3 regions of the Kitasatospora sp. NPDC058184 genome follow, and region 2 is predicted to be linked to each of the others. Evidence: riboswitches for the same ligand, from Rfam matches in the RefSeq annotation. Region 2 holds a riboswitch; each other region holds the start of a gene.
What was found. Region 2 has a riboswitch for cyclic di-AMP ahead of ACFVXH_RS08655 (transglycosylase family protein). Riboswitches for the same ligand answer to the same signal wherever they lie in the genome.
Positions count from the first base shown of each region.

Region 1: it holds a riboswitch for cyclic di-AMP, as region 2 does, so the genes downstream of both, ACFVXH_RS28190 (M23 family metallopeptidase) here and ACFVXH_RS08655 (transglycosylase family protein) in region 2, are expected to answer to the same signal.
Region 3: it holds a riboswitch for cyclic di-AMP, as region 2 does, so the genes downstream of both, ACFVXH_RS02310 (NlpC/P60 family protein) here and ACFVXH_RS08655 (transglycosylase family protein) in region 2, are expected to answer to the same signal.

Region 1 covers NZ_JBHVVE010000016.1:203,628-207,849, reverse strand. Annotated here, with positions in the region: gene ACFVXH_RS28200 (GNAT family N-acetyltransferase) at 1-615, opposite strand; gene ACFVXH_RS28195 (hypothetical protein) at 658-1,533, shown strand; gene ACFVXH_RS28190 (M23 family metallopeptidase) at 1,627-2,475, opposite strand; cyclic di-AMP (ydaO/yuaA leader) riboswitch at 2,488-2,646, opposite strand; gene ACFVXH_RS28185 (YiaA/YiaB family inner membrane protein) at 2,842-3,132, shown strand; gene ACFVXH_RS28180 (alpha/beta fold hydrolase) at 3,217-4,098, shown strand; gene ACFVXH_RS28175 (TetR/AcrR family transcriptional regulator) at 4,158-4,222, shown strand, end outside.
Region 2 covers NZ_JBHVVE010000004.1:1,961-6,182, reverse strand. Annotated here, with positions in the region: gene eno (phosphopyruvate hydratase) at 1-1,237, opposite strand, end outside; gene ACFVXH_RS08655 (transglycosylase family protein) at 1,592-2,497, opposite strand; cyclic di-AMP (ydaO/yuaA leader) riboswitch at 2,503-2,671, opposite strand; gene ACFVXH_RS08650 (cytochrome P450) at 2,893-4,222, opposite strand, start outside.
Region 3 covers NZ_JBHVVE010000001.1:504,687-508,908, forward strand. Annotated here, with positions in the region: gene ACFVXH_RS02305 (NlpC/P60 family protein) at 1-988, opposite strand, end outside; gene ACFVXH_RS02310 (NlpC/P60 family protein) at 1,216-2,331, opposite strand; cyclic di-AMP (ydaO/yuaA leader) riboswitch at 2,342-2,495, opposite strand; gene ACFVXH_RS02315 (C40 family peptidase) at 2,834-3,871, opposite strand; gene ACFVXH_RS02320 (NYN domain-containing protein) at 4,072-4,222, opposite strand, start outside.

The sequences.
Region 1 (4,222 bases), on a different contig from region 2:
TTAACCCCCCTCCACCCGGGCGGCCGGGCCCGGCCACTCCTCGGCGAGCAGCGTGAAGAGGTACGCGTCGGACCGGTCGCCGCCCGCGGACCCGGCGGACCGGACCCCGCCCTCGGACCCGTCGGACCGAGGCCGCCCCTCCGGCCGGAAGCCCAGCCGGGTGAGCACCCGGCCGGGGGCCGGGTTGGCCGCGGCGGTCCGGGCGGTCAGCCGGTGCAGGCCCAGGGTGCCGAAGGCGAAGTCGCGGAGCAGGCCGACGGTCTCGCCCGCGTAGCCCCGGCCCCAGGACCCGCGGGCCAGCACGCACCCGAGGTCGGCGGCGCCGTGCCCGTCGAGGGTGAGCGCGGCCTGCCCGATCGGCGTCGCGTCCCCGGGCTCCTCGGCGTCGGCGAGCCTGGTGACGGCGAGCCGGTAGGTGTCCCGCTCCTCGGCCATCGCCTCCTCCAGGTAGAGCTCGATCTGGTCGGCGCAGTCCTCCCGGCCGCTCGGCCCGAAGGGCAGGTGGCGGGTGACCTCGGGGTCGCCGAACAGCGCGTGCAGCGCGTCCACCTCCTCCTCGGTGTGGTGGTACTCGCGGACGGCCAGGCGCGGGCCGGTGAGTCGTACGGGGACCATGGCTGCCGACCCTATCCCCGCCCGGCGGCTACCGTTCGGACTATGAACGACGAAGACCTGCGGCTCGCCCCGCGCACCAAGGCCGCCGACCTGCTCGCCTGGGCGGCCGAGCAGGGCCGCGCGCCGGTGGCCGAGGGGCCGCTGCGCGCGGTGCTGGCGCTGCTGGAGCTGGGCGAGGGCAGGATGCACGACGGCTGGCCCGAACTGACCTCCGACGCGGTGGAGCACCTGCTGTACGAGCGGCTCCACCTGTACGTCCAACCCGCGCCCGAGGAGGACCCGTTCGCCTACGGCGACGCCGTCCGGCTGCTGGTCGACCACCAGCGGGCGTCCCGGCGGCTGAACGCCAAGCGCCAGGAGCGGCTGCACGCGGAGGCCGAGTGGCAGGGCGAGGTCGCGGCCGGGCTGCTGCGCCGCGCCGACCTGGTGACCTGGCCCCGGCTGTACGCGCTGCTGCTGCACGCGTACGGGGTGGACGTCACGGACCCGGCGGCGGTGCGGGACTGGCTGGCCGGCTTCGGGGAGCTCCCGGAGGAGGAGCGGCTGGCCGCGTACGAGGCGCTGGCACCGGCCGGCTGGCTGGACGAGCCGGACGAGCAGGGCTGGGGCCCGGGCCGGGTGCTGTCGGTCGGCATGGCCACGGACGGCGCGCGGCGGCTGCTGGAGCAGGGCCTGATGCGGCGCAGCTACCGCAACCTGGCGGAGCTGACCGCGCTGGGGCGGCCGATGCCGGAGGAACTGGCCGGGGACTTCGGGCGGTTCGAGGAGGCGGCGGTCGAGGCGGCGCTCGACCTGTTCGGCGAGTGGACGGTGCCGGGGCTGCCGCAGCTGCTGGTGACGGAGTTCCCGGAGCTGGCGCCGGAGCCGGGCCAGGAGGAGATCGAGGCGTACCTGGCGCAGCTGCCCGCCGAGGAGTGAGACGCCGCGCGGAAGCCCCCGGTCCGGTGCTGGTGCTCCGGGCCGGGGGCTTCGCGCTGGGTCCGCCCGGGCGGGTGCCTCAGGGCGGGTGCGTCAGGGGTTGAGGCCGCGCTGCTGGAGCCAGGGCTCCGGGTCGACCGGGGCGCCGCCGCCGGGGCGGACCTCCATGTGCAGGTGCGGGCCGGTGACGTTGCCGGTCGCGCCGACCTTGCCGATCTGCTGGCCGGCGGCGACCTTGCCGGAGCCCTTGGTGATCGCGGAGAGGTGGCAGTACCAGATCTCGGTGCCGTCGGGCAGGGTCTCGACGATCCGGTAGCCGTACGAGCCGGCCCAGCCGGCCGAGGTGATGGTGCCCTGGCCGAGCGCGTGGACCGGGGTGCCGGTGTCGGCGGCGAAGTCCAGGCCGGTGTGCAGGTTGGCCCAGTAGCGGGCGCTCTGGCCGTAGTGGGCGGAGAGCCGGTAGTCCGTCACCGGGAGGGTGAGGGCGGCGGCCTTGGCCCGCTCGGCCTCCTCGGCGGCGCGCTTGGCCTCGGCCTCCTTGGCGGCGGCCTTGGCCTCCGCCTCCTGGGCGGCCTGGAGCCGGGCGGTCTCCTCGGCGGCGGTGCGCTGGCTGTCGGCCTGGTTCTGGATGCGGGCGGCGAGCGCGAGGCCGGGGTCGGCGGAGAGGGCGACCGCCGTCTCGTCCGGGGCCTCGATGGCGGGGGCGGCGGCCGGGGTCGCCGAGGTGAAGCCGGTGGCACCCAGGGTGGCGGCGACGGCGGTGACGCCGAGCAGCGGGGAGGTTCCGCGGGTCTGACGCGGCATCCGGTGGCGGTTGGTCTCGGCCTCCGCGGCGAAGTCCTCCGGGCCGAAGGCCTCGGGGCCGTCCGGGCCGGGGTGGTCGAGGAGCTGGGTACCGGCTGCGAAGCCGGCCGGGTGTGCCGGGGTGTGCGTCGACGCCACGGAGGCGCGCTCCTTTCCTTCCTTCGCGCCTACCGGGTTAGCTGACGGGTTCGGAGCAGGAAGGTCTCCTACGGCCGGGCCGGAGCCCCGCCGATTCACCCCAAGGAACGTGGTTCCCCGGCTCCCTGACCTGCCCGGAGGCCGGTCGGTGGGATTAGGCGACGGCGCACGGTGCCGTCTGGGTACGGCGTTGACAACCGCGCTGCGTTATCAAACGTTAATCCTAGGAGGCTCTGATTCCAAGCCATCCGTTCGGAGCAGCCCCGCGGCAGGTGATCGGACGTCAACGAACGGTCCCTCATGCACGGCCCCATCTGAGTACGCCTACTCATGTGCGGCCCGGCCGGGCCGCAGCATCCTGACGCCATGAGCGCACCGATGCAGACCCGCACCACGGCCGCCTACTACCTCCAGGCCGTCCTGTCCTTCGCCCTGTCGGGCACCGCCCTTGCCGTGGGGATCGTCTACCTGCCGGTCGGCGGGTGGACCCGGGCCTTCCTCGGGCTCGGCCTCCTCTTCACGGTCAGCTCCGCGTTCACGCTGGCGAAGGTGATCCGGGACCGGCAGGAGTCCAACGACATGGTCACCCGGGTGGACCAGGCCCGGCTGGAGAAGCTGCTCAGCGAGCACGACCCGTTCAAGGTCGAAGGGGTCTGACCGCTCCCTTCCCCCTCTTCTCCGACGCCTCCGACGCCTCCGACGCCCGACCGCTTGACGGCTAAGGCTATTAGCCTTAGCTTTATGGCTATCGGCAGCAACGCCGATGCCCCGCACCGGCGGCCCGAGGAGGACCCCATGAACGGCACCATCACCCCGAGCACCCAGTACCTCACCGTCCCCGGCGGCCGGATCGCCTACGACGACACCCGGCAGGGCGACGGCACCCCGGTCGTCCTGCTCCCCGGCATGCTCGACAGCCGGGCCGCGTACCGGCACCTGCGCCCGCTGCTCGTCGCCGCCGGCCACCGGGTCGTCACCATGGACCTGCGGGGCTTCGGCGAATCCTCGATCACCTGGGACGACTACGGCCCGGCCGCCCTCGCCGGCGACGTCCTCGCCCTGCTCGACCACCTCGGCATCGAACGCGCCGTCCTCGCCGGGAACTCGTACACCGGGGCCACCGTCGTCAAGGCCGCCGGGGACGCCCCCGAGCGGGTCGCCGGGATCGTCCTGCTCAACGCCTTCGTCGAGAACCCGCCGCAGGGCGCCCTGATGCGCGGCGCCATGGGCCTGATGGGCGCCGCCCTCGTCCACTGGCCGGCCGCCTGGGGCTTCTACCTGCGCCGGATGGCCTTCCCCGGCGCCAGGCCCGCCGACTTCGACGCGTACGTGGACGGGCTGGTCGCCGCGCTGCGCACCCCGGGCCGGAAGACCGCCACCCGCGGGTACGTCCACGGCGACTCGGCGCCGGTCGGCTGGACGGCCGCGGTGCGGTGCCCGGCCCTGGTCGTCATGGGCAGCAAGGACCCCGACTTCCCGAAGCCGGAGCTGGTCGCCGACCGGCAGGCCGCCGCGCTCGGCGCGCGGAAGGCGATGATCGAGGGGTCCGGGCACTACCCGATGGCCGACAACCCGGCGGCCACCGCGGACGCCCTGCTGCCGTTCCTCGCCGAGCTCGGCTGAGCCCCGCCCGTCCGCTGCCCGCCCCTGCCCGACCTGATCCGTACGGAGAGCCCGAACCCATGCCCCGCGTAGGACTGACCCCCGACCAGGTCGTCGACCACGCCCTCGCCCTCATCGACGAGCA
Region 2 (4,222 bases):
CGGCGTCGTCGAGGATCTCCTCGATGCGCAGCAGCTGGTTGTACTTGGCGACGCGCTCGGAGCGGGCCGGGGCACCGGTCTTGATCTGGCCGCAGTTGGTGGCGACGGCCAGGTCGGCGATGGTGACGTCCTCGGTCTCGCCGGAGCGGTGCGACATCATGCAGCGGTAGCCGTTGCGCTGGGCCAGCTCGACGGCGTCCAGGGTCTCGGTCAGCGAACCGATCTGGTTCACCTTCACCAGCAGCGCGTTGGCGGTGCCGGTCTCGATGCCGCGGGCCAGACGGGCCGGGTTGGTGACGAACAGGTCGTCGCCGACCAGCTGGACCTTGTCGCCCAGCTTGTCGGTCATGGCCTTCCAGCCGGCCCAGTCCGACTCGTCCAGCGGGTCCTCGATGGAGACCAGCGGGTAGGCGGCGACCAGCTCGGCGTAGTACTCGATGAGCTCGGCGGCGGTGAGGTCCTTGCCCTCGAACCGGTAGGCGCCGTCCTCGTAGAACTCGGAGGAGGCGACGTCCAGGGCCAGCGCGACGTCACGGCCGGGCACGTAGCCGGCCTTCTCGATGGCCTCGACGATGAGGTCCAGGGCCTCGCGGTTGGAGTCCAGGTTCGGGGCGAAGCCGCCCTCGTCGCCCAGACCGGTGGACAGGCCGCGCTCCTTCAGCACGCCCTTGAGCGTGTGGTAGACCTCGACGCCCCAGCGGACGGCCTCGGAGAAGGACTCCGCGCCGATCGGGGCGATCATGAACTCCTGGATGTCGACGTTGGAGTCCGCGTGCGACCCGCCGTTGAGGATGTTCATCATCGGGACCGGCAGGACGTGCGCGTTCGGGCCGCCCAGGTAGCGGAACAGCGGCAGGTCGCTGGCCTCGGAGGCGGCGTGCGCGACGGCCAGCGAGACGCCCAGGATGGCGTTGGCGCCGAGCGAGGACTTGTCCGGGGTGGCGTCCAGGTCCAGCATGGCCTGGTCGATCAGGCGCTGCTCGGTGGCGTCGTAGCCGACCAGCTCCGGGCCGATCTGCTCGATGACGGCCAGGACGGCCTTCTCGACGCCCTTGCCGAAGTAGCGGTTCTTGTCGCCGTCGCGCAGCTCCAGCGCCTCGAAGGCACCGGTGGAGGCACCCGACGGGACAGCGGCACGACCCGTGCTGCCGTCGTCGAGGCCGACCTCGACCTCGACCGTGGGGTTGCCGCGGGAGTCGAGGATCTCACGGGCTACGACGACATCGATGGACGGCACGAGGCATCTCCTTGCGAGAGCAGGGTCCGGTCTGACGGTGGTGCTGCCAGCAGGACGATTGCGGAGTCGTTACGACCAGAGCCTAACCGCCCGGGCTGCCGTGGCCGCGTCGGCCTCGGTCCCGTCTCACCGTGTGGCCCTGCTACCCACCGGTAGTTCACCTGCTTGTCCCAGCTTGTCCCACCGGAGCGGGCGAATGCGGACGAAGGGGACCGGTAGGACCGGCCCCCTTCGGACGGCGGGGTGGAGCGGCGTCGACGCCGAGCGCTCCGGCGCGGCGGCGGGCGCCCCGGCGGGCACCCCGGTCTCGGGGTGCTGCCGGCCGCGGGCGGTCCCGGCGTCGGGCGGGGCGGCTCAGCCGAGGTGCAGCACCTGGCCGGGCATGATCAGGTTCGGGTCGCCGCCGACGGTGGAGTGGTTCTGCTCGTACAGCGCGCTCCAGCCGCCGGACACGCCCTGGGCGGCGGCGATGGTCGACAGGGTGTCACCGGCACGGACGGTGTAGTCGTGGCCGGCGGCCTGCGGGGCCTGCTGCGCGGCGCGCGGGGCGTACTGCGGCTGGGCGGCGGCCTGGCCGGCGTACTGCTGGTAGACGCTCTGGTGGCTGGTCCAGTACCAGCCGCCGTTGTTCTGGTACCAGTACACCTTGGCGTCGGCGTCCCAGCCGGCCTTGCCGGAGAAGCCCGGGGTCTGCGGCTGCGCCTGCTGCTGCGGGGCGACCTGCTGGACCGGCTGCGCGGCGGGCTTCTGGGCCGGCTTCTGGGCGGCGGGCTTCTGCGCGACCGGCTTCTCGGCGGGCTTGGCGGCGGGCTTCGGGGCCTGCTGCTTGGGGGCGGACTGCGGCTTGGCGTCCGAGGAGGTGTCGACCGAGGCCGGGGCACCGCCCTTGGTCAGACCGGCCTTCTGGGAGCAGACCGGCCAGGCGCCCGGACCCTGCGAGGCCAGCACCTTCTCGGCGACCGAGATCTGCTGGGCCTTGCTGGCCTGGTTGGCCTGCGCCGCGTAGGCGGTGCCGCCGTACGCCTTCCAGGTGCTGGACGTGAACTGGAGGCCGCCGTAGAAGCCGTTGCCGGTGTTGATGCTCCAGTTGCCGCCGCTCTCGCACTGGGCGACGGAGTCCCAGGTGGAGGCCGGGGCGGCGGAGGCGCCGGTGGCGGTGAGGAGCGGCATCGCGAGTCCGACGCCGGCCACACCGGCGACGGCGATGGCCTTCTCGGCCTGGGTGCGACGACGGTGACGGCCAGTTCCAACGAACAGCATGAAGAGGTCCCTCTCCGTACGCCTGCGAGGTGAGCTGTCGGGTTCGGACCGGGAGGTGGCCCGGCCGCCGTACGCGGAAACGATTCCGCTCGGGCGGCTTCACCCCAAGCCGTGGGGAGACGGCAACAAACCTGGTTCCCCCGCCCCTGCCCAGGGTTCTGGTCGGTTTCCCGTGACGCGGCGGGCAGGATTCGGCGTTCCGCGTACGAGGTCCGCAGCTGCGAACTCCAGGGAGAGTAGACAGATCATCAGACCAATCACAAGCTCATATCACCGATATCACACAACAATTACGGCCCGTGTCCGATCGCCTACCAACAGCGGCGTTATGTCCGGATTGATGGGTGTTCACACCCCCGTCGGCGGGCGATCGGCGACGTCCCGTCAGCGCGATCTCAGCAGGTCGGAGGCGTCGAAGAGGCATCCGGAACGGGGTGCGGAGGGGCGTGCGGGGAACGGCTCTCCGGACTGAATTCCACCGGGAGTTCGCGCAGGCCACGCATGATCAGACCACCCCGCCAGCGCAGATTCTCCGGGCTTTCCGCGAGCCGCAGATCGGGCAGCCGGGAAAGCAGCGTGGCCAGCGCGGCACGCCCTTCGAGCCGCGCCAGCGGAGCGCCGATGCAGTAGTGGATGCCGTGCCCGAAGCCCAGGTGGGGGTTGTCCTTCCGGGCCAGGTCCAGGGTGTTCTCCGCCGCGAACCGGGCCGGGTCGCGGTCCGCCGCGGCCAGCACCACCAGCACCGGGTCGCCGACCGGGATGTCCACCCCGCCGATGGTCAGCGGACGGGTCGCGAACCGCCAGGTCGCCAGCTCCACCGGCCCGTCGTAGCGCAGGAGTTCCTCGATCCCGGTCTCCAGCAGCGCGCTCTCCCCGCGCACCACCGACTCCTGCAGCAGCCGGCGCTGCTCCGGATTGCGCAGCAGCGCGTAGGTGCCGTTGCCGATCAGGTTCACGGTGGTCTCGAAACCCGCGAACAGGAGGATGAAGGCCATCGCCGCGGCCTCGTTCTCGGTCAGGTGCTCACCGTGGTCGCCGGCCCGGATCAGGCCCGAGATCAGGTCGTCCCCGAGGTCCGCCCGCTTGCGGTGGATCAGCTCCAGCAGGTACGCCCGCATCCGCTTCACCGCCCGCCCCACGCCGCCGCGTTGGCCCCCGCCGTGGCGGATCATCATCCCTGCCCAGTCGCGGAAGTCGTCCTGGTCCTCGGCCGGCACCCCGAGCATGTCGCAGATCGCGTAGATGGGGAGCGGGAAGGCGAACTCGTGGATCAGGTCCGCCGAACCGCGCTGCGCGAAGCCGTCGATCAGCCGGTCGGTGAGCTGCTGCACCCGCGGCTCGAACTCGGCCACCCGGCGCGGGGTGAACGCCTTCGACACCAGCCGGCGCAACCGGGTGTGGTCCGGCGGGTCGATGTTCAGCAGGTGGGTCATCAGGTCCGCCTGCCGCTCGCCCGGGATGCCCACCCGGCCGGTGCGGTGCGCCTGCCCGCTGTGGTGCGCCGGGTTCTTCGACAGCCGGCTGTCCGCGAGCGCCTGCCGGGCGTCCGCGTACCTGGTCACCAGCCAGGCCTCCACCCCGCTCGGCAGGGTGGTGCGGTGCACCGGGGAGTGCTCGCGCAACCAGGCGTAGGCGGGGTACGGGTCGGCGGCGAACTCCCAGGTGAACAGCTGCGGGGCGGGGGCGTCGGACGACGGGGCGGCGGGCCGGGCGGGGACGGGCTGA
Region 3 (4,222 bases), on a different contig from region 2:
CGCCCGGGCGGGGGGCGTGCACGATCACGCCGCCGCCGGCATACATGCCGACGTGGTGCATGTCCCGGTAGAAGATCACCAGGTCTCCCGGTCGCGCTTCGGACAGGCTGATCCGCTGCCCGGCGTACGCCTGGGCCTGCGAGGTGCGCGGCAGGGTCACTCCGGCCTGCCGCCAGCTGTAGTACATCAGACCGGAGCAGTCGAACGCGTGCGGGCCGGTGGCCCCGTAGACGTACGGGGAGCCGATCATCCGCACCGCGGCGGCCAGCGCGGCCGCCCCGCGCTCGGAGGCGGGCGGGGCGGTGCCGAGGTCCAGCCGGTCGGTGCCCCGGGTGGCGCGCTGCTCGGCGTCCCGGGCGTCCTGGACCGCCAGCCGGGCCCGCTCGACGGTGCCCAGGCCGTTCAGCAGCTTCTGCGCGCCGGCCAGCCGCTGCTGGACCTGCTGCTTGCTGTCGGCGAGCGAACGCCGGGTCCGGTCCAGCTCGGCGAGCTTGTCGGCCGCCTCGGTGCGGCGCTGGTCGAGCCGGCGCTGGCGGGTGATCAGCTCGTGCAGGGTCTCCTGCTGGCGCACGGCGGCCTGGCCCTGGGTGCGGGCGCGGGCCAGGTAGCCCTCCGGGTCGGGCGAGAGGATGAGCTGGGCGGTCTGGGTCATCCCGCCGCCGCGGTACTCGGCCCCGGCCACCATCGCCAGGTCGCCGCGCAGCCCGTTGAGCTGGTCCTGGGCGAGGGCGATCTCGCCCTGGAGGATCGTGGTCTCGCCCTGGAGCCGCCGCTGGGCCTCCTGCGCGGCGTTGAACCTCTCGGACGCCTGCTCGGCCTCGTCGTACAGCTGCTCGACCTGCGTCTTGACGTCCTGACGGTCGCCCGGGTCGGGGCTGGCGGGGGCCGCCTGGGCGCTGCCTCCGGTGGCCGCGCCCAACGCGGTGGCGGCGGCCGCGGTCAGCACCAGCGCCCGGGCGAGCAGTTGGGAACGGCGGTGCACGGGCATGGCGGCAGCGGCTCCAATCCTGCGGCGCGGCCCCCGCCGCCGCACCGGGACGGGCGGCCGTCGAGCGGGAGTCCGGTGGCAGACGTTAGCGAGTCCGGGCAAGCGAGTCCAAACCCCTCCCAACCCGAATATTCACTCCCTAATCGGACATCAGATCGAGCCGCCGGAAAAGCCGCAGGCCCGGCCTCCCCTGGGGGAGACCGGGCCTGGAGACGTCCGAGCGGGGATCAGACCCGCACGATGCCGGTCAGCGGCATGTTGGTGACCGCCTCGTAGCGCACCGACGCGCCCGGCTTGGGCGCGTGCAGCACCTGGCCGTTGCCGGCGTAGATGCCGACGTGGTGGGCGTCGGTGTAGAAGATCAGCAGGTCGCCGGGCTGGGCCTTGGAGAGGTCCGTCCCGAGCCGGGTGCCGGCCGAGGCCTGCGCCTGCGAGGTGCGCGGCAGCGACACGCCGGCCTGGTTGTACGCCCAGACCATCAGACCGGAGCAGTCGAAGGAGCCCGGGCCGGTGGCGCCCCAGACGTACGGGCTGCCGATCTTGGAGGCGGCGGCGGACAGCGCGGCGGCACCGCGCGAGCTGCCGGGGGCCACGTTCACCGGAGCGGTGGTCGTGGGGGCCGAGAGGCTGCCGCGGCTGTTGTCGCGGGAGGCGCGGTCGGCCTGCTGCTGCTGGGCCTGGGCGGCGTCGGCCTTGGCCTTGGCCTCGGCGGCGGCCTTCTCCTCGGCCTGGCGCAGCGCCTGGCGGTCCTGCTCGGTCAGCGTGTTGAGCAGGTCCTGGGCCGCCTTCAGCTTGCCCTGGACCTCGTCCTTGGAGGCCTTCAGCTGCTGGGTGGTCGACTCCAGCTCGGCGAGCTTGCCCTGGGCCTCGTTGCGGTCCTGGTCGAGCTTGCGCTGCTGCTCCTGGAGCTCCTTCAGCTGACCCTTCTGGGTGCTGCCGGCCTGGTTCAGCGCGTCGGCCTGGCTGAGGAAGCTGTCCGGGCTGGAGGAGAACATCAGCTGGACGGTGGGGGATATCCCCCCGTTGCGGTACTGCTCGCCGGCGATCTCGGCGAGGCCGCCCTGGAGCTCGGTGACCTGGGCCTGCTGACGGGCCACCTGGTCCTGCAGGCCGGAGACCTGCTTCTCCAGGTCCTGCTGCTTGGCCTGGGCGGCGTTGTAGTTCTCGGTCGCGACCTCGGCCTGCTCGTTGAGCTGGTCGACCTGCCCCTTGACCTGTTCCTTGGTCGGCTGCGGGTCCGCGTGGGCACCCTGCGCGGAGAGGACGACGGCTGCGGCGGCGACGCCGGTCAGGATCGAGACCCGGGCGCGGCCGGCGGGCTTGGGACGACGATGGGACGCCACGAAGGCGGACTCCTTCTTCCTACGGCCGCCTACCGGGTGAGCTGACGGGTTCGGGCCGGAAGCATGCCCTACGACGCCTCACGGCCGTTCCACCGGCCGACCTGGCGCCGATTCACCCCGGAGGAACGTGGTTCCCCGGCTCCGCTCCGCAGCGCCCCCTACCACTGGGCTCCCCTGTCGGACAGTCGCTTCGACCTGTCCCGCTGCCTTGCGAACTCGACGGTAACCACCGCCGCCACCCTGGCTGGGCGATCGACAGTGCGGTGGTTCGGAGCATGACCCTAGTAACTGAACCGTGATCGGTTCAAATCCTTGTCAGAAAAAAGACAGAAGATTACCCAAGTTCCTTTGTGAAAATGACCGATGGTGACCATTGACGCACACAAGGCTGATCGGTTCTCACCATGTGGTCGTCGAAGGGCCGGAAACCCGAAACGCCACCCCGAACGGGGGTGGCGCTTTTCACAGGCCCCCGCGGGAGCCCCTCGGGCATGTCGGTCCGTCAGACCCGGCGGATGGTGTTGATCGACATCGCGTCGGCCTTCATCACCTTCACCACGTCACCGGTGTGCGGCGCGTGGACCACCATGCCGTTGCCGATGTACATCCCGACGTGGTGCATGTCGGGGCCGTAGATCACCAGGTCGCCCGGCTGGGCCTGGTCCAGCGAGGGGATCCGGGTGCCGTAGTGGCCCTGCTCCTGCGAGGTGCGCGGCAGCGAGACGCCCGCCTGCCCGTACGCCCAGACCATCAGGCCCGAGCAGTCGAAGGTGGTCGACCCGGTGGCGCCCCACACGTACGGCGAGCCCTGCTTGCTCATCGCCTTGGCCAGCGCCGTGGCCGCGTAGCCGCTGGCCGGCGGCAGGCTGCCGAGGTCGACCCGGTCGCTGCCGCGCGAGGCGCGGTCGTCCTGCGCCTGCTGGGCCCGCAGCGCGGCGCGGTCGGCGGAGCTCAGCGAGTTCAGCAGGTCCTGGGCGGCCTTCAGCTTGGTGTTGACGTCCGACTTGGCCTGGTTCAGGTCCTTGGTGGTGGTGTCCAGCGAGGCGAGCACGGCGGCCGCCTCGGTCTTCTCCTGGTCCAGCCGGCGCTGCTGGTCCAGCAGCCCCTTGAGCGCCTCGGCCTGACTGGTGCTGGCCTGCTGGACGGTGGAGGCCTTGTCCAGGTAGCCGGACGGGTCCGAGGAGAGCATCAGCTGGACGGACGGGTCGATGCCGCCGCTGCGGTACTGCTCGCCCGCCACCTCGGCGAGGCCGCCCTGGAGCTGGGTCATCTGCTCCTGGCCGCGGGCCACCTGGTCCTGCAGCTGGTCGGCCTGCTTGCGCAGCTGGTCGGCCCGCTCCTTGGCGCCGTTGTACTTCTCGGCCGCCTGCTCCTGCTCCTCCTGGAGCTGGTCGATCTGCGCCTTGACGTCCGTCTTGTTCGGCTGCGGCGCGGCGTGCGCGGCCACCTGGGCGGAGAGGGCGACCGCGGTCGCAGCGGCCGCGGTGAGCACGGAGATCCGTGCGCGGCTCGGCTGCTTGGGACGGCGGTGGGAGGCCAAGGGACCGGCTCCTTCTTCCAACGGGCTCACCTGATGGGATGAGATTCCGGAAAATAGGTTTGACGCCAGACCCTAGTGAAGATCTATCCGTTTTGCCACTCCCCCGAAGGCGTGAACTCCGGTCCCCACACTGACTTCACCGGACTCGCACAATGCTCCGAAACAGGCCCTGACCAGGCATCATGCGAACCTCCCCGGGTTCAGGGCCGGGCCAGCCGGTTCAGCAGCAGCACCGACGCCACGGGGCGCGCGCCCGCCTTCCGCACGCCCTCCGCGACCTCCCGGTCGGTGGACACCACCACCACCGGACGGCCCTGCGGCTCGGCCCGCACCAGACGGCGGATCAGCTCG